DNA from 2 places in the Streptomyces sp. MAR4 CNX-425 genome. Region 2 is predicted to be linked to the other one. Evidence: predicted binding sites of a transcription regulator. Region 2 holds the regulator's gene; the other holds the start of a gene.
What was found. Region 2 encodes HrcA, which represses chaperone genes, less so after heat shock. Its sites were predicted from a motif close to TTNGCACTCNGNNNNNCNGAGTGCNAA; they were not measured.

Region 1 (15,415 bases), on a different contig from region 2:
CGGACAGCCCGCGATCACCGGCTCGGCGGCCAGCTCCGCCAGCTCGACCCGGCCGGCGGCCGCGGTTGGGTGGTCCGCCGGCGTCAGGCACAGTAGCCGGTCGATGAGCAGCGGCCGGACGACGAGCCCGTCCCAGTCGTCGCCGGCCGGCCCCCCGGCGCCGCCGCCGTCACCGCCATCGGCCGCGGCGCCGGGGCCGTCCGCCCCGTCCCCGTACCCCGGAGCGCCCGGCTCCGCCGACGGGTAGCGGAACGCCAGCGCGATCTCGCACTCCCCCTCCCGCAGCATCTCCACCGACCGCGGCGGCTCCGCGTCCACCAGCGAGACCCGCGTCCCCGGGTGCGCCGCGCGCATCGCCGCCAGCGCTCCCGGCACGATCGAGGAGCTTCCGCTCGGGAACGACACCAGCCGCACCCGCCCCGCCCGCAGCCCCGCGAGCGCCGCGACCTCGTCCTCCGCCGCGGCCAGCCCCGCGAGGATCCCGCCCGCGTGCCGGACGAGCGCCTCGCCCGCCTCCGTCAGCCGCAGCTCCCGGCCCGCGCGCACGAGCAGCGGCGTGGCCGCGGTCTGCTCCAGCGCCTTCATCTGCTGGCTGACGGCGGGCTGGGTCAGGCCGAGTTCGCGGGCGGCGGCGGAGTACGAGCCGGCCGCGGCCACGGCCCGGAGAACGCGCAGGTGGCGGGCGTCGAACATGCCCCAAGCCTAGGACCCGCGCCGCACGCCTCCCGCCTGCTGCCTCCCGCCCCGCCACCCGCGAAGATCGGAAAGTGCTTTGAGCGCTGTCGGAGCGGCCGGTTACCGTCGAGGCATGCAGGTGCTCTCCGTGAACCTCGCCCGTCCGCAGACCGCCCCCGGCCTCACCGACGCCCCCGGCTTCGTCACCGGCATCGACAAGCGGCCGGCCGACGGCCCCGTCCGCGTCGAGGAGCCCGGCCCCGCAGGCGTCGGCGGCAGCGGCGTCGCGGGCGACGTCATCGGCGACCTGCGGCACCACGGCGGGACGCACCAGGCGGTGTACGCGTTCGCGCGCGAAGACCTCGACATCTGGGCCGCCGAGCTCGGCCGCGAGCTGCCCAACGGCGTCTTCGGTGAGAACCTGACCACCGCCGGCGTCGACGTCTGCGGCGCGCGGATCGGCGAGCGCTGGCGGATCGGCCCCGACCTGCTCCTGGAGGTCAGCAGCTCGCGCATCCCGTGCCGTACGTTCGCCGGCTGGCTCGGCGAGCAGGGCTGGGTCAAGCGCTTCACGCAGGCGGCCCGCCCCGGCGCGTACCTGCGCGTGATCGAGCCCGGCGAGATACGCGCGGGGGACGAGGTCCGCGTCGAGCACCGCCCGGACCACGAGGTGACGGCCGCCTTCTGGTTCCGCGCGAGCACCCTGGAGCGCGAGCTGCTGCCCCGGCTCCTCGCCGCCGCCGACGCGCTGCATCCGGAGTCGCTGGAGAAGGCCCGCAAGGCGGCCGCCCGGCAGTCCTGACCCGGCCGCACCTCGGGGGTCCCCCCGAGATCACCCTCGGGGTCGCCTCCGGGGCGGACCCGTGCGATTCCCGATGCCCCCGGGGCCCACCCGTCAGAAAAATCTGACACATGACGAAGACGCATACACGGCGGCGGCTCAAGCGCGTCCTCCTCGCGCTGACCGCCGTGGGGGGCACGGTGGCGGGCGTGGCCGTCGGCACCGGCATCTGGTTCTACACCGGCGCCGACATCTCCACGGTCGGCAAGGTCGACTTCGCCAACGAGCTGCGGATACCGCCGCTGGAGGAGGGCGAGGTGCGGCCGGACGGCACCCGGGTGTTCCAGCTCGGGATGCGCGCGGGCGAGACGGAGTTCAGACCCGGGCAGCCCACCCCGACCTGGGGGTTCACCAGCCCCCGGACGGCCGCCGCCGGGGACTGGCCCGGTACGTACCTCGGCCCGACGCTGCGCGCCGAACGGGGCGACAAGGTCCGCGTCGAGGTCGAGAACGGGCTCGACGAACCCTCCACCGTCCACTGGCACGGCATGCACCTGCCGGCCGCCATGGACGGCGGCCCGCACCAGATGGTCGCGGCCGGCGGCGACTGGCGGCCGCACTGGACCGTCGACCAGCCCGCCGCCACCCTCTGGTACCACCCGCACCCGCACGGCGAGACCGAGAAGCACGTGCAGCGCGGACTCGCCGGGATGTTCCTCGTGGACGACGCGCCCACGCGGGACCTCCCCCTCCCCGACGAGTACGGCGTGAACGACCTGCCCGTCGTCGTCCAGGACGTCCGCTTCGACGGCTCCCGCCTCGACCACGGCCACCGGATGATGCGGAACACCGGCTTCCTGGGGGACGAGACGATGGTCAACGGCACCCTCGCCCCGTATCAGCGGGTACGCGACGAACTCGTCCGGCTGCGGCTGCTCAACGCCTCCACCGCCCGCGTCTACGACTTCGGCTTCGCCGACGACCGCGCCTTCGACCTGATCGGCACCGACGGCGGCCTGCTCGGCGCACCGCACCGCACCGACCGCGTCCTGCTCTCCCCCGGCGAACGCGCCGAGATCCTGGTGCGGATGCGGCCCGGCGAGCGGACCGTACTGCGCAGCCACCCGCCCGGCGGCGGCGACTTCTGGCAGTCCCGCTTCTCCGGCGGCGACGACTCCTTCGACGTGCTGGAGCTGCGGGCCGCGGACACCCTGCGCCCCGCGCCCGAGGTGCCCGCGCGGCTCGTCGACGTCGAGCTCCCCGACCCGGCCGACGCCTCCCGCGAACGCGGCTTCGACCTGCGGATGAGCGGGATCAACGGCGTCCCGATGGCGATGGACCGCATCGACGCCACCGTCGAGCGCGGCGCCACCGAGGTCTGGACCCTGCGCAACGGTGACGGCGTCACGCACAACTTCCACGTCCACGACGTGCAGTTCCGCGTGCTGGAAGTGGACGGCGCGCCGCCGCCGCCCGAGCTGCGCGGGCGGAAGGACACCGTCTACGTACCGGACGGCCGGGAAGTGAAGATCGTCCTGCGCTTCGACGGACCGCCCGACCCCGACGTGCCGTACATGTACCACTGCCATCTGCTGAGCCACGAGGACGGCGGGATGATGGGGCAGTTCGTCGTCGTGGAGCCGGGCGGGAAGGCAGGCCGGCCCCCGGGAGATGCCGAAGGTCATTCCGGACACTGAGCGGGCCCGCTAGCGTGCGGGCATGACGACTGCGCTGATTACGGGATCGACGGCCGGCCTCGGCGCCGCCTTCGCGCGCCGCCTGGCCGCCTCCGGGCACGACCTGGTGCTCGTCGCCAGAACGGCCGACCGGCTGCACGAGCAGGCCGCCGAGCTGCACGAGCGGCACGGCGTCGAGGCGTCGGCGCTGCCCGCGGACCTGGCCGCGGAAGAGGGCCTCGCGGCGGTGGAGGAGCGCCTCGGCGACCCCGGCCGGCCGGTCGACCTGCTGGTCAACAACGCGGGCTTCGGACTCAAGGGGCGCTTCCTCCAGGTGCCGGTCGCCGACGAGCTGACGATGCTGAAGGTGCACTGCGAGGCGGTGCTGCGGCTGACGACGGCCGCGGCGGCGGCGATGCGGGAGCGGAAGCGGGGCGCGGTGCTCAACGTCGCGTCGTCGGCGGCGTTCGTGCCGCGCGGGACGTACGGGGCGAGCAAGGCGTGGGTCGTGCAGTTCACGCAGGGCGTGGCGCGGGACCTGGCGGGCAGCGGGGTGCGGCTGATGGTGCTGTGCCCGGGGTTCATCCGGACGGAGTTCCACGAGCGGGCGGGGATGGCGACGGACAACATCCCGGGCTGGATGTGGCTCGACGCGGACCGGGTGGCGGCGGAGGGGCTGCGGGACCTGCGGCGGGGGCGGACGCTGTCGATCCCGGACCCGCGGTACAAGGCGCTGCTGGGGGCGGCGAAGCTGGTGCCGCGGGGGCTGCTGGGCCGGGTCTCGTCGGGCGCGGGCCGGAAGTACGGCCCCCGGTAGCGGCCGGGGGCGGCCGGACGGGCGCCCGGCCGGCGGAGCGAGACGGTACGTTCGTTGACCGGCCTACGCCCCGCACGCAGGAAGAGAGCCGCCGTATGCGTACCCCCCGCATCCGTACCCAACGACTCGGCACCACCGGCGTCGACGTCACCGAACTCGGCTTCGGGGGCGGCCCGCTGGGCGGCCTGTTCGCGCCGCTGGACGACGCCACCGCCGCGGAGGCCCTGACCGCTGCCTGGGACGGCGGCATCCGCTACTACGACACCTCCCCGCACTACGGCATCGGCCACTCCGAGCGCCGCATCGGCGACCTGCTGCGCGGCAAGCCCCGGACGGAGTTCACGCTGTCGACGAAGGTCGGCCGGCTGCTCGTGCCCCAGGACCCGGCCGGGCGCATGGACGAGGGCTTCGCCGTGCCGGCCACCCACCGCCGGGTGTGGGACTTCTCCCGCGACGGCGTCCGGCGCAGCGTCGAGGACTCCCTCGCCCGCATCGGCGTGGACCGGATCGACGTGCTGTACCTGCACGACGCCGAGGAGCACTTCGAGGACGCGCTGCGGCACGGCTACCCGGCGCTGGCCGAGCTGCGCGCCGAGGGCGTGGTCGGCGCGATCGGCGCGGGCATGTACCACCCGGGCAAGCTGACCCGCCTGGTGCGGGAGACCGACGCGGACGTGGTGATGCTCTCCGGCCGCTACACGCTGCTGGACCACAGCGCGCTGGACGAGCTGCTGCCCGCCTGTGCCGAGCGCGGGGTCGCCGTCCTGGCGGCCTCCGTCTTCAACTCCGGCCTGCTGGCGACCGGCCGCCCGGAGCCCGGGGCCCGCTTCGACTACGTCCCCGCCGCGCCGGAGCTGCTGCGCCGGGTACACCGGATCGCGGACGTGTGCGAGGCGCACGGCGTGACGGTCCCGCAGGCGGCCATGGCCTTCCCGCTGCTGCACCCCGTCGTCGCCGGCGTCGTGGTCGGCATGCGCGGCGCGGACGAGGTGCGGGACAACCTCACCGCGTTCGGCGTGGAGATCCCGGCCGGCGTGTGGTCCGACCTGCGCGCGGAGGGTCTGCTCGACGAGCGCGCCCCGACGACGGGCGCACCGTGACGGGGGCCGGGAGGTTCCCCGGCCCCGCCCCTTCCCGAAACCCGGGGGCCCCGCCCCCGGGGCCCCCGTGCCGCGCGGCTCCGCCGCGGCGGGTTCCCGGCCGTACCCCGGCGGCTCGGACCGGACGGACCGCTGCCCCGCCCGCGGGCCGCACGAGCCGCACCCCGCACGCCGCAGGGCCCCGCTCCCGTACGTGCCCGTACGGTGGCGGGGCCCTGCGGTGTGCACAGCCCGGGGGACGGCGAACCCGCCGCCCCGACCGGAGTCGGTCAGTGCGCGTGGCCGTGGCCGTGGCCGCCGCCCTGGTCCTCCTCCGGCTCCGGCTTCTCCACCACGGCGCTCTCCGTGGTCAGCAGCAGCGACGCGATCGACGCCGCGTTCTCCAGCGCCGAGCGGGTCACCTTCACCGGGTCGATGACGCCGGCCTTCACCAGGTCCCCGTACTCGCCGGTCGCGGCGTTGAAGCCCTGGCCGGACGTCAGCTCGGCGACCTTGGAGGTGATGACGTACCCCTCCAGGCCCGCGTTCTCCGCGATCCACCGCAGCGGCTCGACCGCCGCGCGGCGCACGACCGCGACGCCGGTGGCCTCGTCGCCGGTGCGGTCCAGGCTGCCCTCCAGCGCCTTCGCGGCGTGCACGAGCGCCGAGCCGCCGCCGGAGACGATGCCCTCCTCGACCGCCGCGCGGGTGGCGGAGATGGCGTCCTCCAGGCGGTGCTTCTTCTCCTTCAGCTCGACCTCGGTGGCCGCGCCGACGCGGATGACGCACACGCCGCCGGCCAGCTTGGCCAGCCGCTCCTGGAGCTTCTCGCGGTCCCAGTCGGAGTCCGTGGCCTCGATCTCGGCCTTGATCTGCGCGACCCGGCCGGCGACCTCGTCGGACTTGCCGGCGCCGTCGACGATCGTCGTGTCGTCCTTGGTGATGACCACGCGGCGCGCGGTGCCCAGGACCTCCAGGCCCACCTGGTCGAGCTTGAGGCCGACCTCCTCGGAGACCACGGTGCCGCCCGTCAGGGTGGCCATGTCGCCGAGCATCGCCTTGCGGCGGTCGCCGAAGCCGGGGGCCTTGACCGCGACGGAGTTGAAGGTGCCGCGGATCTTGTTGACGACGAGGGTGGACAGCGCCTCGCCCTCGACGTCCTCGGCGACGATCAGCAGCGGCTTCGACGAGCCGGCCTGCATGACCTTCTCCAGCAGCGGCAGCAGGTCCTGGATGGAGGAGATCTTGCCCTGGGTGATCAGGATGTACGGGTCCTCCAGCACCGCCTCCATGCGGTCCTGGTCGGTCACCATGTAGTGGGACAGGTAGCCCTTGTCGAAGGCCATGCCCTCGGTGAAGTCCAGCTCCAGGCCGAAGGTGTTGGACTCCTCGACGGTGATGACGCCGTCCTTGCCGACCTTGTCCATGGCCTCGCCGATGAGCTGGCCGACCTGCTCGTCCTGGGCGGAGAGCGCGGCGACCGCGGCGATGTCGGACTTGGAGTCGATCGGGCTGGCGGCCTTCAGCAGCTCGTCGGAGACGGCCGCGACGGCGGCGTCGATGCCGCGCTTGAGCGCGGCGGGGGAGGCCCCGGCGGCGACGTTGCGCAGGCCCTCGCGGACGAGCGCCTGGGCCAGCACGGTGGCGGTGGTGGTGCCGTCGCCCGCGATGTCGTTGGTCTTGGTCGCCACCTCCTTCACCAGCTGGGCGCCGAGGTTCTCGTAGGGGTCCTCGACCTCGATCTCACGGGCGATGGTCACGCCGTCGTTGGTGATGGTCGGGGCGCCGAACTTCTTGTCGATGACGACGTTGCGGCCCTTGGGGCCGATCGTCACCTTCACGGTGTCGGCGAGCTTGTCCACGCCGCGCTCCAGAGCGCGGCGGGCGTCCTCGTCGAACTTCAGAGTCTTCGCCATGAAACGTGGATCCTCTCAAAGGGCGCGTAGGGAGCGCCGACGCCCCGGCCCGTTTCGATATGTCCTGCTCGGCGAACGGATCCGGGGCGCGGCCTGGGGTGCTGAAGAAGCGGGTGCGCCCCGTTACTTCTCGATGATCGCGAGCACGTCGCGGGCCGAGAGGACGAGGTAGTCCTCGTTGTTGTACTTCACCTCGGTGCCGCCGTACTTGCTGTAGAGAACGACGTCGCCGACGGAGACGTCGAGCGGCAGGCGGTTGCCGTCCTCGAAGCGGCCCGGGCCGACGGCCAGGACGACGCCCTCCTGGGGCTTCTCCTTGGCGGTGTCCGGGATGACCAGGCCCGAAGCCGTGGTCTCCTCGGCTTCGAGCGTCTGGACCACGATGCGGTCCTCAAGCGGCTTGATGGCAACCTTGGTGCTGGCGGTCGTCACGATCCGACCTCCCCCTTCGGAGATCTCGCGGGGTTGAATGTCTGGGGTGGCGACCCAGGAGGACCCGTCGTCGCGGGTGCCGGATCCGCCTCGTCGCTGTGTTGGCACTCTCCCTCGGGGAGTGCCAGAGCCGAGGTTATGCCGCCCTTTAGCACTCGGTCAAGCCGAGTGCCAGATTGCCGCCCGCGTCGCCGCCCCCGCACCCGTACGGCCGTACGAAACCCGCACGGCCGTGTCACATGTAGTCCTCCAGCCGGGCCACCGTGAAGCCCTGCCGCTGGACCTCCCGCAGCAGCTCCGCCACCACGTCCGTCATCGTCCGCCCGCCCTGCTGCCCCGGTCCGCGGAAGTGCGCCAGCACGATGTCGCCGGGGCGCAGCCGGTCGCCGCTGCGGTACTCCAGCCCGCTCGCCTTCAGCTCGACCCGCCACATCGGCATGGCCCGTACGCCGCAGGAGGCGGCGGCCTTCAGCGTCGCCGCGTCGTACTCGCCGTAGGGCGGGCGGAAGAGCGTCGGGCGGACGCCGAAGCGGTCCGCGACGCGCCGCTGCTGGCCGCAGATCTGGCGGCGCTGCGCGGCGTACGGCAGGGAGGTGAGGTCGGGGTGGGTGAGGGTGTGGCCGTGCACGGAGTTGCCGAGCCGGCGCAGCTCCTCGAAGTACCCGTAGTCCTCGCCCGCGCCTCCCCTGACCGAGGAGTCGGCGAGGAACATGCTGAACGGCAGCCCCAGGTCGGCCGCCATGTCGATCAGCTCCGGGTCCTTCTCCGTGCCGTCGTCGATGGTGAGGAAGACGACCTTGTCGCGCGTCGGCACCCGGTCGACCACGGCCGGCAGCCCGGTGTCCGCGGGGTGCACCGGACGGCTCGCGGGCGGCTCCGGCGGCGGGTCGAGGGGGCGGTCGAGGCCCCAGCGGCGGTACGCCCCGGGGGCGGCGGCGCGGCCGGCGCCGGCGGCCGCCTCCTTGCCGCCGCCGGGCAGCGCGCGGGGCGTACGGCCCTCGCCGGCCGCCCGCGGCTTGCCGTCGTGCCGCCGGTCCCCCGCGGAGTCGCCGGTGGTCTCCGGGAACCACTCCTCCGGCGGCCTAGCGGCGTCCGCGCAGGCGGTGAGCGCCAGCAGGCAGGCGGCGGCTATCGCGGCGGCGGACGACCGCCGCCGGCCGGCGCGGCTGCGCCTCATACGTAGTCCTCCAAACGGGCGACGGCGAAGCCCTCGGCTCTCGCCTTACGGAGCACCGTACGGACGACATCGGCCATCGTGCCGCCGAATTCGGAAGGGCCTTCGAAGTGGGTGAGAACGATATCGCCGGGGTGGAAGTCGGTGTCACCGCGGGAGTACGTCCAGCGCCCCGGGAACGCCTCCTGCTGCCACAGCGGCACGACGTCGGCGCCGCAGTCCTTCGCGGCGCGCAGGGTGTCGCCGTTGTAGTTGCCGTAGGGCGGGCGGAAGATCCGCGGCGCGGTGCCCATCTCGCGTTTCAGGACGCGCTGCTGGCCGCAGATCTCCGCGCGCTGCTCGGCGTAGGTCAGCTCGCGCAGGTCGGGGTGGCGGAGGGTGTGGTTGTTGATGGTGGTGCCGAGGTCGCGGAGGGCGCGGAAGTAGGCGTAGTCGTCGCGCGCCGCCGCGTCGGTGAGGAAGGCGCTGACGGGGACGTCGAGTTCGCGCAGCATGCGCAGCAGCTCGGGGTCCTTGCGGTAGCCGTCGTCGATGGTCAGGAAGATGACCCGGTCGTCGGTCGGGACCCGGGTGATGACGGGCGGCAGGCCGGCGCCGCCGCCCTCGGTCCCGAAGCCGGGTTCGGTGGTGAGCGCGGGCTTGGTGCGCGGCGGGGCGGGCGGCAGCAGCGGGGCGGCGTCCAGGCCCCAGACGCGGGCGGCGGCGAGCCGCCGGGCGTGGGCGCGCTGCTGGTGCCGCGCGGTGGCGGCGAGCGCGCGGGCGGGCGCGGCGGCGGGGGCGCCGGCGGCGGCGGGCTTGGCGTCCTCGTGGGAGGGGGTGAGGGGGCGGGGGTGCCCGGCGGTTTCGTGGGAGCAGGCGGAGGCGAGGAGGGAGGCGGCGGACAGGGCGAGAAGGCCCGCACGGAGAGCTGCGCGTGGAATCATTTTATCCTTTTGTCGTATTAGTTTGGTACATCCGCATCCTCCCAGTACGGAACGGGGGGTCGCGCCGCCACGCCGCACGCTCCTCCGGCCGGCGGAACAATGGGCCCATGCACGACCCCCTCGCCCCCCTCCTCACCCCCGCCGGCCAGGCACTCCTCGCCGAGCTGCGCGACCACGACCCCGCCGACGAACTGGCCCTCGCCACCCGGCTCCGCCGCGACCACCCCGCCGCGCTGGTCTCCGCCGCGCTCGGGCAGGCCCGGCTGCGGCAGCGGGCGGCGGCGAAGTTCGGCGCGGCGGACGCGGCGCGGATGTACTTCACCCCCGACGGCGTCGAGCAGGCGACCCGTACGGCGGTGGCGGCCCACCGCGCGGCCCGGTTCGCGGCGCTCGGCGTCACCCGGGTGGCCGACCTGTGCTGCGGTATCGGCGGCGACGCGGTGGCGCTGGCGCGGGCCGGGATCGCCGTGCTCGCCGTCGACCGGGACCCGGCGGCGGCCGCCGCCGCCCGGGCCAACGCGGCGGCGCTGGGGCTGGCGGAGCTGATCGAGGTGCGGTGCGCGGAGGTGGGGGACGTGGACATCTCCGGGTACGACGCGGTATTCGTCGATCCGGCCCGCCGGATCGGAGGGGGTGCTCCGGCCCGCCGGGTCGGCGGCGGACGCGGGCGCATCTTCGACCCCGAGGCGTACTCCCCGCCGCTCTCCTGGGCCGTCGAGGTCGCCGGCCGCGTCTCGCACGCCGCGCTGAAGGTCGCCCCCGGCATCCCGCACGAGGCCGTGCCGGACGCCGCCGAGGCGGAGTGGGTCTCCGACGCCGGCGACGTGAAGGAGGCCGTGCTCTGGTTCGGCACCGAGCCGGGCGCCCGGCGCGCGACCCTCCTGCCCGCCGACGTCACCCTCACCGGCCGCGGCCTGCCCGACCCGGCGCCCGGCCCCGTCGGGCGCTATCTGTACGAGCCGGACGGCGCCGTCATCCGCGCGCACCTCGTCGCCGAGGTGGCGGCGCAGGTCGGCGGGCGGCTGCTGGACCCGACCATCGCCTACGTCACGGCCGACGACCCGGCGCCGACCCCGTACGCCACCGCGTACGAGATCACCGACACGCTCCCGTTCGGCGTCAAGAAGCTCCGCGCGCTGCTGCGCGAACGCGGCGTCGGCAGCGTCACCGTCAAGAAGCGCGGCTCCGCCGTGGAGCCCGCGGAGCTGCGGCGGAAGCTGAAGCTCAGCGGCCCGCCCGCGGTGTCCTGCACCGTCTTCCTGACCCGCGTCGCCGGCGCCCCTACGGTGCTGCTGGGCCGTCCGGCCCCAGCGACGTGAACCGCCACCGGTGCGCGGGCCGCGCCAGCAGGCCGCCGTCGCCGGGGGCGGGCAGCTCGGGCAGCTCCGCGTCGTAGGGCGCGTCCCACCACGTGATGACCAGCACCCGCTCGCCGGGCGCGGTGAACGTCTCGCGGCGCAGCGGCCCGGCGGCCCCGGCGGCCAGGCGCTGCGCACGCGCCCAGGCCAGCAGCTCGTCCGCCCGGCCGGGCGCCGCCTTCGCCTCCCACATCAGCGCGACCGTCATGAGTAGAGGTTGTCCTTCGCCAGCTCGTGCACGTGGTCGTGGTCGTGGCCGTGGGCGCCGTGCCCCGGTACGTGCGTCTCCGTCACCGGCAGCGACGAGTCCGCCGACAGCTCCCAGTCCGACGCCGCCCGCCCCCGCGCCACCATCTCCGCGCCCAGCGCCGCGACCATCGCGCCGTTGTCCGTACAGAGCTTCATCCGCGGCACCCGCAGCACGATCCCCGCGTCCTCGCAGCGCCGCTCCGCCATCGCCCGCAGCCGCGAGTTCGCCGCCACGCCGCCGCCGATCATCAGGTGGCCGACGCCGCTGTCCCGGCAGGCCCGTACCGCCTTGCGCGTCAGCACGTCCGCCACCGACTCCTGGAACGACGCCGCCACGTCCGCCACCGGCACCTCCTCCCCCGCCGCGCGCCGGGCCTCCACCCAGCGGGCGACGGACGTCTTCAGCCCGGAGAAGGAGAAGTCGTACAGCGGGTCCCGCGGCCCCGTCAGCCCGCGCGGGAAGCGGATCGCGGCCGGGTCGCCCTCGCGCGCGGCCCGGTCGATGTACGGGCCGCCGGGGAAGCCGAGCCCGAGCACCCGGGCGACCTTGTCGAACGCCTCGCCCGCCGCGTCGTCGATGGTCGCGCCGAGCGGGCGCACGTCGGCGGTGATGTCGGCGGACACCAGCAGCGAGGAGTGCCCTCCGGACACGAGCAGGGCCATCGTCGGCTCCGGCAGCGGGCCGTGTTCGAGCTGGTCGACGGCGATGTGCGAGGCCAGGTGGTTGACGCCGTAGAGCGGCTTGCCGAGCGCGTACGCGTACGCCTTGGCCGCCGCCACCCCGACCAGCAGCGCCCCGGACAGCCCCGGGCCCGCCGTCACCGCGACCGCGTCCAGGTCGCGGGCCGCGACCCCGGCGTCGCGCAGCGCCCGCTCGATGGTCGGCACCATCGCCTCCAGGTGCGCCCGGCTGGCCACCTCGGGCACCACGCCGCCGAAGCGGGCGTGCGCGTCGACGCTGGACGCGACGGCGTCGGCGAGCAGCGTGTGGCCGCGGACGATCCCGACGCCGGTCTCGTCGCAGGACGTCTCGATGCCGAGCACCAGGGGTTCGTCAGCCATGGGGGCTTTCACCGGGTGTCCTTCGAAGATGCCCCGTCCTTTGGGGCGGGGAGGAATCGACGATCCCACGTGGCGGGGCGGGACCCCCAGGGTGAAAGACCGTGCTTGTACCTCAACTTGTCCTCCCTGACCGGAAGCTCATAGGTTGTTCTGCGTGAAGATTGTCTCGCAGGTGAAGTTGCTGCCTGCGTCCACTCATGATGCGGACGCGTTGGCGGCGACCCTGCGTGCCTGCAACCGGGCGGCGAACGCAGCCTCCGAGGTGGCGTTCGCGAAGGGCCTCAAGCGCCGGAACGTGTTGCAGGATGCGGTGTACCACCGGATCAGGGCCGACTTCGATCTCGGGGCGCAGGCCGCTGTGCGCACGGTGAAGAAGGTGTGCGACGCGTACGCGACGCTGAAGGCCAACCTGCGGGCGGGGAACTGCGGCCCGGAGGGCTCCAAGCGCCGGGCGCGGGCCGAGTCCAGGCCGATCCGGTTTCGGGAGACGGCGGCCCAGCCCTACGACGACCGCATCCTGACGTGGAACCTCGACCAGCAGACGGTCAGCATCTGGACGCTGGCCGGGCGCCTGAAGGGTGTCCCCTTCGTGTGCTCGTCCGAGGCGTTGCAGCTCCTTGCCTGCCGTAAGGGCGAGTCCGATCTGGTGATGCGCGACGGCATGTTCTTCCTGATCGCGACCATCGACATCCCCGAACCGCCCGTGTCGCAGCCGGACGGCTTCCTCGGGGTGGATTTCGGGATCGTCAACATCGCCACGACCTCTGACGGGCAGGTCATGTCCGGACGGCAGGTCAACCGCTACCGCAAACGCAAGCGGGACCTGCGCTCCAAGCTCCAGAAGAAGCGGACCACCTCCGCCGCCCGGGTCCTCGTGCGCCAGCGGCGCAAGGAGGCCCGCTACGCCACCCAGCGCAACCACATCATCGCCAAGAAGCTCGTCGCCACCGCTGAACGCACCTCCCGGGGTATCGGTCTGGAAGACCTGACCGGCATCCGGCAGAGGGTTACGGCCAAGAAGGACCAGCGGGCACGGCTTTCCTCGTGGGCGTTCGCCCAGCTCGGCTCCTTCGTTGAATACAAGGCCAGGCGAGCGGGAGTGCCCGTGGTCCGCGTGGACCCGCGCAACACCTCCCGCCAGTGCTCCAACTGCTGGCACACCCACCGGTCCAACCGGACCGACCAAGCGAGGTTCGTGTGCAAGTCCTGCGGGACGATCCTGCACGCGGACCACAACGGCTCCCGCAACATCGCCCACCGGGCCGATGCTGTGTGGCAGCGGGGCGCAGTCAACCGCCCCAGAACGGCCTAGCCATTCCGGACGCAGGATCCCACAGCGGGGCATTGGCATCACGTCTCACTCTGCCTGCAAACCCGGTCCTTCAGCTTCAGGGCCGGGTAGTTGACTCTTTCTCGGTACGGCGCATGACGAGCGCATCAACGTTTCCGGGCTGGTAGTAGCCGCGCCGGACGCCGATCACCGCGAAGCCGTGGCGCTCGTAGAGGCGCTGCGCGCGGCCGTTGTCGACGCGCACCTCCAGCAGCACCTCGCGGCAGCCGAAGCGGCGGGCGGCGGCGAGCAGCGCCTCCAGCAGGCGCGGGCCGAGGCCGGTGCCCCAGTGGTCGGGGGCGGCGGCGATGGTCTGGACGTCGCCGGTGCCGTCGGCGGCGGCGAGCCCGCCGTAGCCGACGACGCGGCCGGCGGCGTCCTCGGCGACGACGTACGCGCGCGTGGCGCCGGGGCCGCGGGCGTGGGCCAGCTCGGACCAGAACATGGCCGGGGACCAGGCGTCCTCGGGGAAGGTGTCCCGTTCGAGGTCGAGCACGGGGTCGATGTCCCACCACCGCATCTCGCGCAGGGTGACGGCGGTCATGGGCCCTGGACCCTCCCGCACGGGGCCGGGCGCGCGGTCATCGCGGGCTGACCGCCTTCGGGCCGGCCGCCTTCGGCGTGACCGCCTTGTACCCGGCCGGGACCTGCGCGTCCGGGCGGCGCAGGTACAGCGGGCGGGGCGGCAGCAGCCCGGCGCCGCCCGCCGCGAGCCGCTCGGCGGCGAGCGCGGCGAGGGCGGCGGCGCGCTGGTGCGCCGGGGGGCGGACGTCGGGGAAGACGTCGGGGTACAGCGCGGCGCCCGCGCCGGCGGCGGGCAGCCCGGCGACCTGCCCGGCGAGGTCGGCGGGGCGGTCGACGGCGGGTTCGGTGAGGCGGGTGCGGGCGTCGGCGTAGCGGGCCCAGTAGACCTCTTTGCGGCGGGCGTCGGTGGCCACGGTGAACGGCCCGTCGATGCCCCCGGCGCCGTCCGCGCCGCCCGGGGCGTCCGGGCCGTCCGCGCCGCCGAGGCCGTCGCGCCCGGCGGCGTAGGCGATGCCGTCCAGCGTGCAGATCCCGTACACCGGGACGTCCAGCGTCATGCCGAGGACCTCGGCGGTCACCAGCCCCACCCGCAGCCCCGTGTACGGGCCGGGACCGACGCCGACGACGACGCCGGTCAGGTCCTTCAGCTCCCGCCCGGCCCCGGCGAGCACCCGCTCCACGGCGGGCAGCAGCAGCTCGCCGTGGCGCCGGGCGTCGACCTGGTGCGACTCGGCGAGCGCGGGCGAGCCGGGGGTGCCGTCGTGGAGCGCGACGGCGACGGCGGGGGTGGCGGTGTCCATGGCGAGCAGCACGCCCTTCAGGGTAGTCGCGCGCGCGGGGTGCCCGGACCGCGTCCCCCGGGCCGGTGACGCACCGCTGACTCACCGCCCCGGTACGCCCCGGCGCCCGCCCGGGCGGGTGCTACCGTCGGGCGGAGCAGGCGGGGGCGGACCCGGCGGACCCGGCGGGCCGGCACCCGGGCGGGCACGAGGCAGGGCAGGGCAGGGCAGGGCAGGCTTCGGCAGAGCGGTCGCACGGCGGCCGTACCGGAAGGGGCGTACCGCGTGGCAGGCAGCGGGAAATTCGTGGCCGGGCTGACCACCGCCGCCCTCGGCGTGGTCGCCTTCCTCGCCTACCAGGCCAACGCCAACGTGCCGGACTCCCTGGCCCGCGAGCGCCCCGGCGTCGCCAGCCCCTCGCCGTCCGCGTCGAAGGAGAAGGAGGAGCTGGCGCTGCCCGCCCGCTCCGGCTCCGGGCTGCGGGTGGTGTACGCGCTGAAGGACCGGCGCGTCTGGCTCGTCGGCGAGGACGACTCGGTGCTGCGGACGTACAAGGTGACGCCCAGCTCCGTCGACCCGCCGCCCGGCACGTACAGCGTGACCTCGCGGGCGAAGCAGGTCACCGGCTCGGACGGGGTG
Region 2 (15,415 bases):
GGTGCTGTCCACCGGGGAGCGGAGGTCGCGGGCGTCGTTCGGCACGGGCTCGTTCATCGCGGTGACCTTCTGGGCGTCGTCATGGGTATGCCGGAACATACTCGCCGATGGCCGGGGGGCGCGCAGCGGGAACCTCCGTTGCGCCGGGGCGCCCGCTCGCGGCGACGTACCACCGCGGCCCCCTGCGACGCCCCCCTCGCCCCTCAGCGGCGTCCCGGCACCGCCACCCGCCCCAGGTCCGTCGCCACCGTCAGCGGCCCCTCGTAGCCCGCCTCCCGCGCTTCCCGCGCGAAGTCCGCCGGGTCCGGGTAGCGCTGCGAGAAGTGCGTCAGCACCAGGTGCCGTACGCCCGCCGCGATCGCCACCCCCGCGGCCTGCGCCGCCGTCAGATGCCCGTACTCGACCGCCAGCGCGGTCTCCGCGCCCAGGAAGGTCGACTCGATGACGAGCAGGTCCGCCTCCTCGGCCAGCGCGTACACCCCCTCGCACAGGCCGGTGTCCATGATGAACGCGACCCGCTGCCCGCGCCGCGTCTCCGACATCTCCTCCAGCCGCACCCCCCGCAGCGAGCCCTCGCGCTGCAACCGGGAGATGTCCGGTCCGGTGATCCCCGCCCGCGCCAGCCGGTCGGGCAGCATGCGGCGGCCGTCCGGCTCGACGAGGCGGTAGCCGTACGCGTCCACGGGGTGATTCAGGCGGCGCGCCTCCAGGCGGTACGCGGGCGTGGCGGCGACCACGCCGTCCCCCTCGACCGGGCCCGCCTCGACCTTCGCGGTCTCCCGGTACGCGCTCGCGTAGCGCAGCCGCTCGAAGAAGTGCGCCCCGCTCGCCGGGAAGTGGACGGCGACCGGGTGCGGGACGCGGTCGAGGTTGATGCGCTGGATGACGCCGGGCAGGCCCAGGCAGTGGTCGCCGTGGAAGTGGGTGACGCAGACGCGGCTCAGGTCGTGCGCGGCCACGCCGGCGCGCAGCATCTGGCGCTGGGTGCCTTCGCCGGGGTCGAAGAGGAGGGCGTCGCCGTCCCAGCGCAGCACGTACCCGTTGTGGTTGCGCTGGCGTGTGGGGACCTGGCTGGCGGTGCCGAGGACGACGAGTTCGCGGGCGGGCAAGGCCGGGCGGGCGGCGCTATCCGGGCGGCCAGTTCAGGCCGCGGCCGCCGAGCACGTGCGCGTGTACGTGGAAGACGGTCTGGCCGGCGCCGGAGCCGGTGTTGAACACGACGCGGTAGCCGGTGCCGTCGACCTTGTCCTCGGCGGCGACCTCGGCGGCCTCGCGCAGCATGTCGGCGGTGAGCTGCGGGTCGGCGGCGGCGAGGCTGCCGGCGTCCGGGTAGTGGGCCTTGGGGATGACGAGGACGTGGGTGGGCGCCTGCGGGTTGATGTCGCGGAAGGCGATCGTCGTGGCGGTCTCGCGGACGACGGTCGCGGGCACCTCCCCCGCGGTGATCTTGCAGAACAGGCAGTCTGCCTGCGGCTCCCCGGCCATGTTCCCGGCCTCCTTCGTACGAGTCGGGCGGTACGGGCCGCATGGTACCCCGCGGCCCGCACCGGCTGCCCCGCGCTACTCCCCCGCCGGCGACTCCGCGGCCGGTCCCGACGGCTCCGGTCCCGACGGCTCCGACGGCTCCGGCTCCGACCCCGGCACCGCGGGCGGCGCCGCCGCCGGACTGCGCTCCAGCTCCGCCAGCGCCAGCCGCACCGCCGTCTCCAGCTGCGGGTCGCGCCCCTGGGCCCAGTCCTCCGGGGCCAGCCACACGTCCACGTCCGGCTCGACGCCGTGGTTCTCCACGTCCCAGCCCGGGCCCTCCATCCAGATGGCGTACTTCGGCTGGGTCACCAGCGTGCCGTCCACCAGCCGGTAGCGGCTGTCGATGCCGACGACGCCGCCCCAGGTGCGCTGCCCGACGATCGGGCCGATGCCCAGCGCCCTGATCGCGGCGCTGACGATGTCGCCGTCCGAGCCGGAGAACTCGTTGGCCACGGCGACCACCGGCCCGCGCGGGGCGTCCATCGGGTAGCTGACGGGCCGCAGGCCGCGGCCCGCGTCCCAGCCGACGATGCGCCGCGCCAGCTTCTCCACGACGAGCTGCGAGGTGTGCCCGCCCCGGTTGTCGCGGAGGTCGACCACCAGGCCCTCCCGGGCCACCTCGACGCGCAGGTCGCGGTGGAGCTGCGCCCAGCCGGGGCCCTGCATGTCGGGCACGTGGAGGTAGCCGAGGCGGCCGCCGGATGCTTCTCCTACGTAGGCGCGCCGCCCGGCGACCCACGCGTGGTAACGCAGCGGCTCCTCGTCGGCGACCGGCACGACCACCGCGTAGCGCACGTCCCCGCCGTCGGCCGGCAGCACGCTCAGCTCGACCGGCTTGCCCGCCGACCCCACCAGCAGCGGCGCGGGCCCGGCCAGCGGGTCCACCGGCCGCCCGTCGACGGCGACGATCACGTCGCCGGGCCGGACGGCGGCGCCGGGCGCGGCCAGCGGGGAGCGGGCGTCGGGGTCGGAGGTCTCGGAGGGCAGTATCCGTTCCACGCGCCAACGGCCGTCGTCCGCGCGCGTGATGTCGGCGCCGAGGAGCCCCTGGCGCCGCTCCGGGGCGCCCGCGGGGGTGCCGCCGCCCGGCGGGACGACGTACGCGTGCGACGTGCCCAGCTCGCCCTGCACCTCCCACAGCAGGTCGACGAGGTCGTCGTGGGTGGCGACGCGGTCCAGCACCGGGCGGTAGCGCTCCAGCACCCCGCCCCAGTCGACGCCGCCGAGGTCGGCGCGCCAGAAGTGGTCGCGCATCAGCCGCCCGGCCTCGTCGTACATCTGCCGCCACTCCGCGGCCGGGTCGAGCTGCTGCCGTACGCGGGTGAGGTCGACGGTGACGTTGTCCCCGTCGCCGTCGTCGGCGTGGCTGGCCTTGCGGTCGGCGGGGACGACCTTCAGCTTGCCGTCGGTGCGCAGCAGGAGCCGTTTGCCGTCGCCGGTGACGGTGAAGCCGTCGGCGTCGTCGGCGAGTTCCTCGACGCGCTGCTTGCCCAGGTCGTAGCGCTCCAGACGGGTGGCGGGCCGGTCGTCGTCGGGTCCGGCGGCGTCGGCGCCGAGGACGCCGCGCAGCGGGTGGACCAGCCACAGCAGGCCGCCGTCGGCGGCGCGCAGCGTCGAGTAGCGGGCGGCCTCGACGGGGAAGGGCAGGATGCGGTCGGCGAGGCCGTCGAGGTCGATGCGGGTGACCGGCGGGGTGTCGCCGGAGCCGGCGTCGTCGCCGTCGTCGGAGGGGCCGCGTTCGGGGGCCCGGCCGTGGCGCTGCGGGCCGAACGGCGAGGGGGTCTCGGCGGCGAGCGTGATCAGGTGCGGGCGGCAGGCGTACGGGAACGACAGGTCGAAGACGTGGCTGTCGTAGACGGGGTCGAAGGCGCGCTCGGAGAGGAACGCGAGGTGCTTGCCGTCGGCGGTGAACGCCGGCGAGTAGTCGCGGAAGCGCAGCGGCGTGGCCTCGGCGACGGACAGCGCGTCGGTGGTGGCCAGCTTGAGCTGCCGCAGCTCGCCCGGGCCCGGGTGGGACCAGGCCAGCCAGGCGGAGTCGGGCGAGAACACCAGCCCGCCGACGTCGCCGTGCTCGCTGGCGTCGACGTCCCGCACCTCGCCGGAGGCGCGTTCGACGAGGAGCACCCGGCCGTCGTGCGCGGCGACCGCGACGCGGCTGCCGTCCGGTGCGACGGCGAGCCCGGTGACGCGGCCGAGGCGCCCGGCGGCCACCCGGCGGGGCGTGGCGCCGGCGTCGCGGCCGGCGGCGGGGATGAACTCCAGCGCGTCCTCGCCCTCGGCGTCGGTCACCCACACGACGTGCTCGGCGCCCTCGGCGCGGAACACCCGCGGCATCCGGGCCCGTACGCCCGGCTCGGCGGCCAGCGCGCGGGCGGGGCCCTCGCGGTGGGTCACCCAGTGCAGGGTGCCGCGGATCTCGACGGCGCTGCCGCGGCCGGTGTGGTCGGGGCGGGCGGCGCCGAGGTTGTACCGGGCGCGCAGCGGGCGGGGGCGCAGGTCGGTGCGCTGGCCGCCGAGGCGGACGTCGACGCGGCGCGGCTCGGTGCCCTCGTCGAGGTCGTCGAGGAGCCAGAGTTCGCCGGCGGCGGCGTAGACGACGCGGACGCCGTCGGTGGCGGCGTGGCGGGCGTAGAAGCCGCCGAGGGGGGTGTGGCGGCGCGGCGCGGCGAAGGCGTCGGGGGCGTCGGTGTCCTGGCCGACGGAGTAGAGCGCGCCGGTGCCCTCGTGGTCGGAGAGGAACGCGAGCCGCCCGCCGGCCCACAGCGGGCACTCGGCGTTGCCGAGGAGCGCGTCGAGGTCCGCGGGCCGGGTGAACTCCCCGTCGGCCGCGGTGCGCAGCCACAGCCGGCCGGCGGTGCCGCCGCGGTAGCGCTTCCAGTACGCCGCCTCCCGGCCCATGGTCGCGGTGAGCAGCGCGACGCGGCCCTCCGGCCCGTACGCGACGTCCCCGACGGGCCCGAACGGCAGCGTGCGCGCGGGGCCGCCGCCCGGCGGCACGGCGCGCGCCCAGGTGCGGCGCAGCGAGTACTGGCCGTGGGTGGTGAGGGCCAGCACGTCGCCGTCGGGGGTCCAGCCGCGTACGGAGGTCTTGCCGCTGCCCCAGTACGTCAGCCGCTCGGCCGCGCCGCCGTCGAGGGGGGCGGTGAGGACCTCGGGGGCGCCGTCGCGGGTGGAGGTCCAGGCGACGCGGGTGCCGTCGGGGGCTATGCGGGGGTGGTCGACCGGCATGTTGTCGGCGCTCACCCGCCAGGCGCGGCCGCCGTCGAGGGGCGCCGCCCAGACGTCGTCCTCCGCCGTGAAGGTGATCAAGTCGCCGTGCAGGTGCGGGAATCGCAGGTAAGCAGGCTGAGTCACGTCGATCATCCCATCATGCGGAGGCCGCGCCCACCACCGCTTTGCGGTGCGGTGTGACGTTCGTCCTGTACCCATGTGGAACGAACCAGAACATCGCGGCGGAAACCCGTGGAAAAACCCTCGACGGCGGCGGCCGGAACGCCCGGATCAGGGCGTACGGTCCCGGCGGCCCCCGGGTCCGTACGGCCCGGCTCCCGGCGCGGTCAGGACCACCGCCCGGTCGCCGCGAGCACCACCGCACTCGCCGCGGTGCCGGCGGTGGAGGTGCGCAGCACGGTCGGCCCCAGTCGGTATGCCCCGGCGCCCGCCTCCTCGAACGCGGCCAGCTCCTCCGGCGCGACCCCGCCCTCGGGCCCGACCACGAGCACGACCTCCCCCGCCTCCGGCAGCGCCGCGGCGGCCAGCGGCGCGCCGCCCTCCTCGTGCAGCACGGCGGCGAACGCCGCGTCCGCCAGCAGCGGCAGCAGCTCCTTCGTCGAGTGCAGCCCGGCGACCTCCGGGAAGCGCAGCCGGCGGGCCTGCTTGCCCGCCTCGCGGGCGGTGGCGCGCCACTTGGCCAGGGACTTCCGCCCCCGCTCCGCGCGCCACCGGGTCACGCAGCGGGCCGCCGCCCAGGGCACCACCGCGTCCACCCCGGTCTCGGTCATCGTCTCCACGGCCAGCTCGCCCCGGTCGCCCTTCGGCAGGGCCTGCACGACGGTCAGCCGCGGCCGCGGCGCCGGCTCCCCGGCCACCTCGGCGCACGCCACCAGCAGCCGGTCCGGGCCCTCCGCGGCGGCCACGGTGCCGTACGCGCCGCGCCCCGCGCCGTCGGTGAGCACCACGTCCTCGCCGGGGCGCAGCCGCCGTACGGACACCGCGTGCCGCCCCTCCGGGCCGGTCAGCGTCAGCACCGCGCCGGGGCGGGCGGCGTCCAGCACGGCGGGCTCGGCGACGAACACGGGGGCGGTCACGGCAGGCCGCCCGAGGCGTCACCGGCGGGCTTCGCCGCCCCGCTGAGCGCGTCGGCCAGCTCCCGGGCCAGCACCTCCACCAGCTCGGCGGCGGGCAGTTCGCGCGCCAGCCGGTAGCCCTGGCCGGCCCACAGGGCCATGCCCTGCGGGTCGCCGAGGCGGGCGGCGGCGGCGCGCAGCGGGGCGGTCAGGTGGTGGACCTGCGGGTAGGCGGCGGGGGCGTACGGGCCGTGTTCCCGTACGAACCGGTTGACCAGCCCGCGCGCGGGGCGGCCGGAGAAGGCGCGGGTCAGCTCCGTGCGCGTGAACACCCCGCCGGTGACGGCCCGTTTGTGGACCGCGCCGGCGCCGGACTCGGGGCAGACCAGGAACGCGGTGCCGAGCTGCGCGGCGGCGGCGCCGGCGGACAGCACGGCGGCGATCTGCCCGCCGCGCATCAGCCCGCCGGCGGCGATCACCGGCACGTCGACCGCCTCCAGCACCTCGGCGAGCAGCGTGAGCAGCCCGCGGCCCACCCGGTCGTCCCGCGGGTCGTTGCGGAAGCCGCCCTGGTGGCCGCCGGCCTCGACGCCCTGCACGCACACGGCGCCGGCGCCGGCGGCCTGCGCCCGGCGTGCCTCGGCGACGTTGGTGACGGTGACGACCGTGTGCGTCCCGGCGCGGGCGAAGGCGTCGAGCACGGCGGGCCGGGGGCAGCCGAAGGTGAACGACACCAGCGCCACCGGCTCGTCCAGGAGTATGGCCACCTTGGCGTCGAAGGCGTCGTCCGTGCCTGCCTCGGCGTCGCCCAGCTCCGTGCCGTACCACTCGGCCTCGCCGGCCAACTGCTCCGCGTACGCCCCGATGTGGGCGGGGTCGGGCGGGGTGGGGGGCTGGGGCAGGAACAGGTTGACCCCGAAGGGGCGGTCGGTGACCGCCCGCAGCTGGCGGATCTCCTCGTACATCGCCTCGGGGGTCTTGTACCCGGCGGCGAGGAACGGGAGGCCGCCGCCCTCCAGCACGCCGGCGGCGAGCTGCGGGCAGGATGCGCCACCGGCCATGGGCGCCTGCACGATCGGGAAGGTGAACAGATCGTTCAGCTCGGTGGGCATGGCTCAATCCTGTCATGCAGGTCGGACACCGGCGGCCCGCTCCGGATCATGGAATCCGCACGTCTTCACGTGCCCGGGGACATGGACGTCCCCACCCACCACACCCGTCGCACGGGCCGCACTCCGCGGCGGCCCGGGCGACGGCCCGGCGACGGTCGCCGGCACCGGCAGCACCCCGCGGCTAGCGTCCGCTCCAGGCGTCCTTCAGCCGCGAGAACAACCCCTGCTGCCCCGGCTTGAACTGGCCCTGGGGCCGCTCCTCGCCGCGCAGCTGGGCGAGTTGGGTCAGGAGCCGCTCCTGCTCCGGGTCCAGCTTCTGCGGCGTCTCGACCTCGACGTGGACGACCAGGTCGCCCCGGCCGCCGCCGCGCAGGTGCGTGACACCGTGCTGGTGCAGCGGAATCGCCTGCCCCGACTGCGTACCGGGGCGGATGTCGACCTCTTCGAGGCCGTCGAGCGTCTCCAGGTTGACCTTCGTGCCCAGCGCGGCGGCCGTCATCGGGATCGTCACCGTGCAGTGCAGGTCGTCGCCGCGGCGCTGGAAGATCGGGTGCGGCAGCTCGCGGATCTCCACGTACAGGTCGCCCGCCGGGCCGCCGCCCGGGCCGACCTCGCCCTTGCCGGCGTGCTGGATGCGGGTGCCGGTGTCGACGCCGGCCGGGATCTTGACCGTCAGGCTGCGCCGCGAACGCACCCGGCCGTCGCCCGCGCACTCGGGGCACGGCGTGGGCACCACGGTGCCGAAGCCCTGGCACTGCGGGCAGGGCCGGGACGTCATGACCTGGCCCAGGAAGGAGCGGGTGACCTGGGAGACCTCGCCGCGGCCGCGGCACATGTCGCACGTCTGCGCCGACGTGCCGGGCGCCGCGCCCTCGCCGCTGCACGTGCCGCAGACGACCGCGGTGTCGACCTGGATCTCCTTGCTGGCGCCGAACGCCGCCTCCTCCAGCTCGATTTCGAGCCGGATCATGGCGTCCTGGCCGCGCCGGGTGCGCGAACGCGGCCCGCGCTGACCCTGGGTGCCGAAGAAGGCGTCCATGATGTCGGAGAGGTTGCCGAAGCCGCCGGCGCCGAAGCCGCCGGCCGCGGCGCCGTTCTGCGACAGCGGGTCGCCGCCCAGGTCGTAGACCTGTTTCTTCTGCGGGTCCGACAGGACCTCGTAGGCGGCGTTGATCTCCTTGAACCGCTCCTGGGTCTTCGGATCCGGGTTCACGTCCGGGTGCAGCTCGCGCGCGAGCCGGCGGAACGCCTTCTTGATCTCATCCTGCGAGGCGTCACGTCCGACGCCGAGGACCGCGTAGTAGTCCGTGGCCACTTATGACTCCGCCAGGATCTGTCCGACGTACCGTGCCACTGCGCGTACCGCTCCCATCGTTCCGGGGTAGTCCATGCGGGTAGGTCCGACCACGCCGAGCTTGGCGACCGCTTCGCCGGTGTCGCCGCCAGAACCGTATCCGACCGAGACGACCGAGGTGGCGGTGAGGCCCTCGTGGTCGTTCTCGTGACCGATACGCACCATCACGCCCGGTTCCTTCGCCTCACCGAGGAGCCGCAGGAGCACCACCTGCTCCTCCAGCGCCTCCAGCACCGGCCGGATGGTGAGCGGGAAGTCGTGGTCGAAGCGGGTGAGGTTGGCGGTGCCGCCGATCATCAGCCGCTCCTCGGTCTCCTCCACCAGCGTCTCCAGCAGCACCGACAGCACGGTCTGCACCGTGCCGCGGTCGTCCGCGGGGAAGGAGTCCGCCAGGTCGGCCACCAGCCGCGGCACGTCGCCGAAGCGGCGGCCGACGACGCGGCTGTTGAGCCGGGCGCGCAGGTCGGCGAGGGAGTCCTCGCTGATCGGCGCCGGGCAGTCGATCACGCGCTGCTCGACCCGCCCGGTGTCGGTGATGAGGACGAGCATCACGCGCGCGGGGGCGAGCTGGAGCAGCTCGACGTGGCGCACGGTCGAGCGGGTCAGCGACGGGTACTGCACGACCGCCACCTGCCGCGTCAGCTGCGCCAGCAGCCGGACCGTACGCCCGACGACGTCGTCGAGGTCGACGGCGCCGGACAGGAAGTTCTGGATGGCCCGCCGCTCGGGCGCGCTGAGCGGCTTGACGTCGGCGAGCTTGTCGACGAACAGCCGGTAGCCCTTGTCCGTGGGAATGCGGCCGGCGCTGGTGTGCGGCTGGGCGATGTACCCCTCGTCCTCCAGGGCCGCCATGTCGTTGCGCACCGTCGCCGGGGAGACACCCAGGCCGTGCCGCTCGGTGAGGGCCTTGGAGCCGACCGGCTCCTCCGTGCCCACGTAGTCCTGGACGATGGCGCGCAGCACTTCGAGCCGACGCTCGCTGAGCATGCTGCCCACCTCCGCACTCCTCGGGCCGCTCGACCGTTCCGCCGCTGGCACTCGACGGCGGTGAGTGCCAGGGTCCGGGGCCAGTGTACGGCCGGGTACGGGAGGCCGGGCAAGGCGGCCGGTCACGTTATAGCGTCGGGGAATGGCTGTCGGCTGGGAAGAGCCCGCGCCGGGCGTCGTACGGCGCCGGCTGCCCCGCTGGGACGCGACCGCGGGCGCGGTGCGCGGAGCGGAAGGCGTGCTGCTCGTGGACACGGGCGCCTCGCTGCGGGAGGGCGCGGAGCTGCGCCGGGCGGTACGCGAGCGCCTCGGCCGCCCGGTGACGCATATCGCGCTCACCCATCCGCACTTCGACCACGTGCTCGGCACCGCGGCCTTCGCCGGAGCCGAGGTCTACGGCCCGGCGGGCATGGCCGAGCGGCTGCGCGGGGAAGGCGCGGAGTCGCTGCGCGCGGACGCCGTACGCCACGGGCTGCCGCCCGACACCGCGGCGGAGGCCGTCGACGTCCTGGTCGCCCCGCGGCACGCGGTCTCCGGCACGTACCCGCTGGACCTCGGAGGCGGGCGGGAGGTGCTGCTGGCCGAGCTGGGCGCGGCGCACTCGCCGCACGACCTGGCCGTGGTCGTCCCGGGGCGGCCGGCGGTCGTCTTCTGCGGCGACCTGGTGGAGGAGTCCGGCCCGCCCTCGCTGGGCCCGGACGCCGACCCCGCGCGGTGGCCGGCGGCGCTGGACCGGCTGCTGGAGCTGGGCGGGCCGGGCGCGGTGTACGTGCCGGGGCACGGCGCCGCGGTGGACGCCGACTTCGTACGGGCCCAACGGGACCGGCTGGCGGAGCGCCTGTCGTAGTCTCACCCCGTGCGCCGCTACGACGACCCCGACCTCACGCCCCCGTGGAAGAAGCCGCGGCAGCCCGCCCCGGAGGTGCCGGCGGAGCCGGACCTCGTGGTGGAGGAGGTGGCCACGGGCTACTGCGGAGCGGTCATCCGTACCGAGAAGACCGCGGAGGGCGCGACGGTCACCCTGGAGGACCGCTTCGGCAGACACCGCGTGTTCCCGCTGACGCCGAACGGCTTCATGATCGACGGCAAGGTGGTCACGCTGGTCCGCCCGCGTGCCTCCGCCGCGCCGACCGGCCCCCTGCGGTCCGCCTCCGGCTCGATCGCGGTCCGCGGCCACACCGCGCGCGTGGCCCGCGCCGGCCGCATCTACGTCGAGGGCCGCCACGACGCGGAGCTGGTGGAGCGGGTGTGGGGCCACGACCTGCGGGTGGAGGGCGTGGTGGTGGAGTACCTGGAGGGCGTCGACGACCTCCCGGCGGTGGTCGAGTCGTTCGCCCCGGGCCCGGACGCGCGGCTGGGGGTGCTGGTGGACCACCTGGTCCCGGGCACGAAGGAGTGGCGCATCGCGGAGTCGGTGACGAGCGCCCACGCGCTGGTGGTGGGTCACCCGTACGTGGACGTGTGGGAGGCGGTCAAGCCGGCGTCGGTGGGCATCGCGGCGTGGCCGCGGATCCCCCGCGGGGAGGACTGGAAGACCGGCGTGTGCCGGGAGCTGGGCTGGCCCCCGGACACGGGTGCGGCCTGGCGCCGGATCCTGGGGTCGGTACGGACGTACCGGGACCTGGAGCCGGCGCTGCTGGGGCGGGTGGAGGAACTGATCGACTTCGTCACGGCCCCGGACGCCTGACACGGCAAAGGGACCGGGCCCGCCGCACGTGCCCCCGTCGCGGTGCGCCCCGCCGCGGTGGTGTGCCGGCGGTGTCACCGTGCGTGCCTACCCTGGGGCGGGTGTGCGGGGAACGTGGGCGGGGGCACGGCACCGCCCAGGCAACCGTGCTGCGATCCGGGGCCGCGCCGCGAGGGGACCGTGCTGCGATCCGGGGCCGCCTCGCGAGGTCCCTGGGCCCGGGTTCGACCGGCGGGAGGCCGGGGCGGGAGGCGTCCGGGCCCTCAGTCCACCAGGTCCCGCACCACCGCGTCCGCCAGCAGACGACCCCGCAGCGTCAGCACCAGCCGACCCGCGTCGTAAGGACCGCGCTCCAAAAGCCCGTCCCTTACCGCGCGCTCCGCCGCCTCCGCCCCCGCCGGGCGCAGCAGCGACCGCGGGCAGCCCGCCGACAGCCGCAGCTCCAGCAGGATCCGCTCCACCCGCCGGTCCTCCGCCGTCAGCACCTCGCGCCCCGCCGCCGGCGACCGGCCCGCCGCCAGGGCCTCCGCGTACGGCGCCGGGTGCTTCACGTTCCACCAGCGCACCCCGCCCACGTGGCTGTGCGCCCCCGGGCCCGCGCCCCACCAGTCCGCGCCCGTCCAGTACAGCTCGTTGTGCCGGCACCGGGCCCCGGGCTCCCCCGCGACCGCCCAGTTCGACACCTCGTACCACTCCATCCCGGCCGCCGCCAGCGCCTCCTGGGCCATCAGGTACCGGTCCGCGTGCACGTCGTCGTCCGTCGGCGGCACCTCGCCGCGCCGGATCCGCCGCGCGAGCTGCGTACCCTCCTCGACGATCAGCGCGTACGCCGACACGTGGTCCGGCCCCGCCCCCAGCGCCGCCGCCAGCGACGCCCGCCAGTCGTCGTCGGTCTCGCCCGGCGTGCCGTAGATCAGGTCCAGGTTCACGTGCGCGAAGCCCGCCGCCCGCGCCTGGGCCACGCACGCCTCCGGGCGCCCGGGCGTGTGCGTACGGTCCAGCACCCGCAGCACGTGCTCCCGCGCGCTCTGCATCCCGAACGAGATCCGCTTGAACCCCGCCTCCCGCAGCTCCGCCAGATACGCGGCGTCCACGGACTCGGGGTTGGCCTCCGTCGTCACCTCCGCGTCCGCCGCGAGGCCGAACTCCGCGCGGATCGCCGCCAGCATCCGCCCCAGGTCCGCCGCCGGCAGCAGCGTGGGCGTCCCGCCGCCGAAGAAGACGGTCTCGACCTCGCGGGGGTCGTCGCCGAGGACCTTGCGGGCGAGGCGGACCTCCTCGGCGAAGGTGGCGGCGTAGTCGTCGCGGGAGGTGCCGCGCAGCTCGGAAGCGGTGTAGGTGTTGAAGTCGCAGTAACCGCAGCGGGTGGCGCAGTACGGGACGTGGGCGTAGAAGCCGAGGGGGCGGGCGGCGGCCCCGGCCAGGGCTTCGGCGGGCAGCGTCCCGTCCTCGGGGGCGGGCTCGCCGTCGGGCAGTACGGAGGGCATGGCGTCCATTGTCCCCCGCCCGGCGCACAACCCCCGGCGCGCAGCCGTCGGCGCGCAGTCCCCGGCCCCGGGTCTCCGGGTCCGGCTCCCTGCCCGCGCCCCGCTGCGGCGCGGCCGCGGCCCCTCAGTACCCCGCCGGCTCCCCGCCGCGCGCCTGGAGCACCATCATCGCCAGGTCGTCCCGCGGCGGCACCGGCGCGAAGTCGTGCACCGCCGTCCTGATCCGCTCCGCCACCGCCGCCGCTCCCAGCCCCGTGCAGCAGGACAGCGCCTCCGCCAGCCCGTCCCCGTCGTCGAACAGCCGGTCCCCGTACCGCCGCTCCGTGACCCCGTCGGTGACGCACAGCAGCGTGTCGCCGGGCTCCATGTCGAACGACTGGCTGTAGTACTCCGCGTCGTCCAGCACGCCCAGCAGCAGCTGCGCGTCCGCCGCCGCCCGCACCCCGCCGTCGCTGCTCAGCAGCAGCGGCGGCGGGTGTCCGGCGCTGGCCACGGTGCAGCGCACGCCGCCGCCGTCCTGCTGGTGCGGCACCAGCTCCCCGTACAGCAGCGACAGGAACCGCGCCTGCTCCGGCGGCAGCCCGAAGGCGCTCGCCGCCTCCACCGCCTCGAAGGCGTGCTCCACGAGCGTGCGGTTCAGCCCGGCGAGGACGTCGGAGACGCCGTAGCCCTCGCGGGCCAGCAGCCGCAGCACCGGCCGGGCCATGCCGGTGACGACGGCCGCCTCGGGGCCCTGGCCGCAGACGTCGCCGAGGGCGAAGCACCAGCGGTCGCTGCCGCTGGGGAACAGGTCGTAGAAGTCGCCGCCCGCGGCGGCGCCCTCGGCCGGTTCGTAGACGACGGCGGTGTCCATGCCCGGCATCTCCGCGATGCCGCTGGGCAGCAGCCCGCGTTGCAGCACTTCGCTGATGGTCACCTGGCGGGTGTACTGGCGGGCGGCCGAGACGGCGTGCGCGACGCGGCGGGCGAAGTCCGTGACGACGGCGGCGACGTCGCCGCCGATCCGGGCGACGCCGGCGCGGCCGAGGAGCAGCGTGCCGACGCGCCGGCCGCCGGCGACCAGCGGGCAGGCGAGCGCGGGGCCGCCGAGCCCGTCGTCGGCGTCGGCGGGGCCGCGGGTGGCGCTGCCGGGCCAGGGCACGGGCGCGGGGCGGGCGTCCGGCGGCGGCAGCGGGTGCCGCTCCAGGGCCTCGCGGAGCGGGGAGATCCGCTCCTCGGCGGCGTGCCAGACCTGCGCGAGGCGGGGTTCGGCGGCGCCGGCGCCTTCGAGCCAGACGGCGCTCCAGTCGGCGAGCCGGGGTACGAGGAGCTGGGTGGCCAGCGAGGCGACCATGTCCTCGTCGAACTGCCCGGCGAGCATGTCGGAGGTCTCGGCGAGGAACGAGAACGCGCCGACGCCCGCCCAGGCGCCGCCGGCGCGCAGCTCGGGGTCGGTGGCGCTGCGCGGGGTGTGCGCGGTGGCCTGGCTGGGCAGCCGGAGCGCGGCGGTGCGGGCGACGGGCGGGTCGGCGGGGTCGTCGTCGGCGATGTCGTGCGCGCCGCGCACCGGCGCGGCGCCGGAGCCGTCCGCGTGGTGGGCCAGGCCGCGGCCGTGGGTGCCGTCGTCGGGGACGCCGTAGGCGCCGGCCTCGTCGGCGCCGCCCGCCGGGACCACGGCCGGGAAGCCGCCGGCGTCGGTACGGGCCGGGTCGGCGGCCTCCGTCCCGTCCCCGGCGGCGTTCGTGCCGTCCCCGATCTCCCGCAGCGGGCCCATCCGGAACCAGACCGTCTTCTCGCTGCGCCGGTGCTCGACGCCCCAGGCGTCGGCCAGCGCCGCGACCAGCTGGAGGCCGTAGCCGTACGACTCCTCGGGCGCCGGCAGCGGCATCACCCGGGCCGCGTGCCCATCCGTCACCTCCACCAGCAGCGTCGGCTCCGCGGCTGGTCCGCCGCCGTCCGTCCCGTGCCGTGCCAGCCCGGCGGCGGTGGCGTCCTCGGCGACGAGCCGGCAGCGCACCCGCACGTCGGTGCCCGCGTGCACCACGGCGTTCGTGACCAGCTCGCTGGTCAGCAGCTCGGCGTCGTCTGCCTCGGGCCCGGCGCGGCCGGCGAGCAGGTCGCGGACGAACCGGCGGGCCGCCCCGGCGGCGGGCATGCCGGCGGCGAGGGTCAGCGCGACGTCCGTGACGTCCTGCGGCGCACCCGCCGTGCGGCCGGGTGGCGGCGCGCCGTCGGCTCCGTCCGCTCCGTCGGTCCCGCCCGCGCCGTCCGGGTCGTCCGCGTCGTCGGCGCCGCCCGCACCGCCTCCGCCGCCCGTGCCGCCGCCGCCCCCGCCGCCGTCCCCGCTGGCCCGGCCGGCCCCGCCGCGCGGTCCCGCGGGCTCTCTGCGCACGACCGACACCGTGGTCGATCGACGTACGGCCTGCACTGCGAAGGTCGTCCCCACTGTCCTCTCCCGGCCAGAATCCGGCATACGGGCGTTCCCCGGGTAGCCAGGGTGACAGACTGAGCTCGCCCAGATGCGCCAAGTGACACAACTGGTGACCGGATATGGCCCATCCGACCCCCGTCAGGCCACCCGGATTACCCCCTCCCGCCACCCCCGCCCGCCCCGCCGCGCAGGCCGCGCGCGCCCGGGGCCCGGTTCCGTATCCGCGGCGAACGCGCAGCTCACGGCGGGTTTCCAGGGGTGCGTACGAGGCGTGCTTGCCCGCCGGGACGGCCCCTCCGGCACCCCGGCCGGGGGGTGGCGGCCGCCGTCAACCGGATCGCGCGATCCACCCGCACGAGGGGCGCGGCCGGCGGCGCCCACGCCGCCGCGTACTCCCGGACGCCCCGCCCCGCCGTGCTCCGCGGCCCGGCCGGGCGGTTCCGTGCGCCCGGCGCCTCAGCCCTCGCGGGAGCCCGCGTACATGTCCTCGATCAGGTCCTTGTACTCCCGCTCCACCACCGGCCGCTTCAGCTTCAGGCTCGGCGTCAGCTCCCCGTGCTCAATG

Region 1: the regulator HrcA is predicted to act here: its motif matches at 7,525-7,551, upstream of groES (co-chaperone GroES).

The regions. Positions count from the first base shown of each region.
Region 1 is NZ_JBMDLF010000017.1:9,967-25,381, forward strand. Features, by position in the region: gene ACHZ99_RS31800 (LysR substrate-binding domain-containing protein) at 1-693, opposite strand, end outside; gene ACHZ99_RS31805 (MOSC domain-containing protein) at 809-1,477, shown strand; gene ACHZ99_RS31810 (multicopper oxidase family protein) at 1,588-3,153, shown strand; gene ACHZ99_RS31815 (SDR family NAD(P)-dependent oxidoreductase) at 3,176-3,949, shown strand; gene ACHZ99_RS31820 (aldo/keto reductase) at 4,045-5,049, shown strand; gene groL (chaperonin GroEL) at 5,319-6,944, opposite strand; gene groES (co-chaperone GroES) at 7,068-7,376, opposite strand; gene ACHZ99_RS31835 (polysaccharide deacetylase family protein) at 7,612-8,553, opposite strand; gene ACHZ99_RS31840 (polysaccharide deacetylase family protein) at 8,550-9,473, opposite strand; gene ACHZ99_RS31845 (THUMP-like domain-containing protein) at 9,581-10,792, shown strand; gene ACHZ99_RS31850 (hypothetical protein) at 10,755-11,039, opposite strand; gene tsaD (tRNA (adenosine(37)-N6)-threonylcarbamoyltransferase complex transferase subunit TsaD) at 11,036-12,142, opposite strand; gene ACHZ99_RS31860 (RNA-guided endonuclease InsQ/TnpB family protein) at 12,297-13,454, shown strand; gene rimI (ribosomal protein S18-alanine N-acetyltransferase) at 13,531-14,016, opposite strand; gene tsaB (tRNA (adenosine(37)-N6)-threonylcarbamoyltransferase complex dimerization subunit type 1 TsaB) at 14,054-14,797, opposite strand; gene ACHZ99_RS31875 (hypothetical protein) at 15,083-15,415, shown strand, end outside.
Region 2 is NZ_JBMDLF010000001.1:1,136,741-1,152,155, forward strand. Features, by position in the region: gene ACHZ99_RS04970 (SAM-dependent methyltransferase) at 1-57, opposite strand, end outside; gene ACHZ99_RS04975 (ribonuclease Z) at 204-1,109, opposite strand; gene ACHZ99_RS04980 (histidine triad nucleotide-binding protein) at 1,126-1,485, opposite strand; gene ACHZ99_RS04985 (S41 family peptidase) at 1,561-4,890, opposite strand; gene ACHZ99_RS04990 (16S rRNA (uracil(1498)-N(3))-methyltransferase) at 5,085-5,834, opposite strand; gene ACHZ99_RS04995 (nitronate monooxygenase) at 5,831-6,925, opposite strand; gene dnaJ (molecular chaperone DnaJ) at 7,107-8,240, opposite strand; gene hrcA (heat-inducible transcriptional repressor HrcA) at 8,241-9,266, opposite strand; gene ACHZ99_RS05010 (MBL fold metallo-hydrolase) at 9,409-10,113, shown strand; gene ACHZ99_RS05015 (DUF3097 domain-containing protein) at 10,123-10,953, shown strand; gene hemW (radical SAM family heme chaperone HemW) at 11,217-12,440, opposite strand; gene ACHZ99_RS05025 (SpoIIE family protein phosphatase) at 12,565-14,811, opposite strand; gene ACHZ99_RS05030 (AMP-dependent synthetase/ligase) at 15,307-15,415, opposite strand, start outside.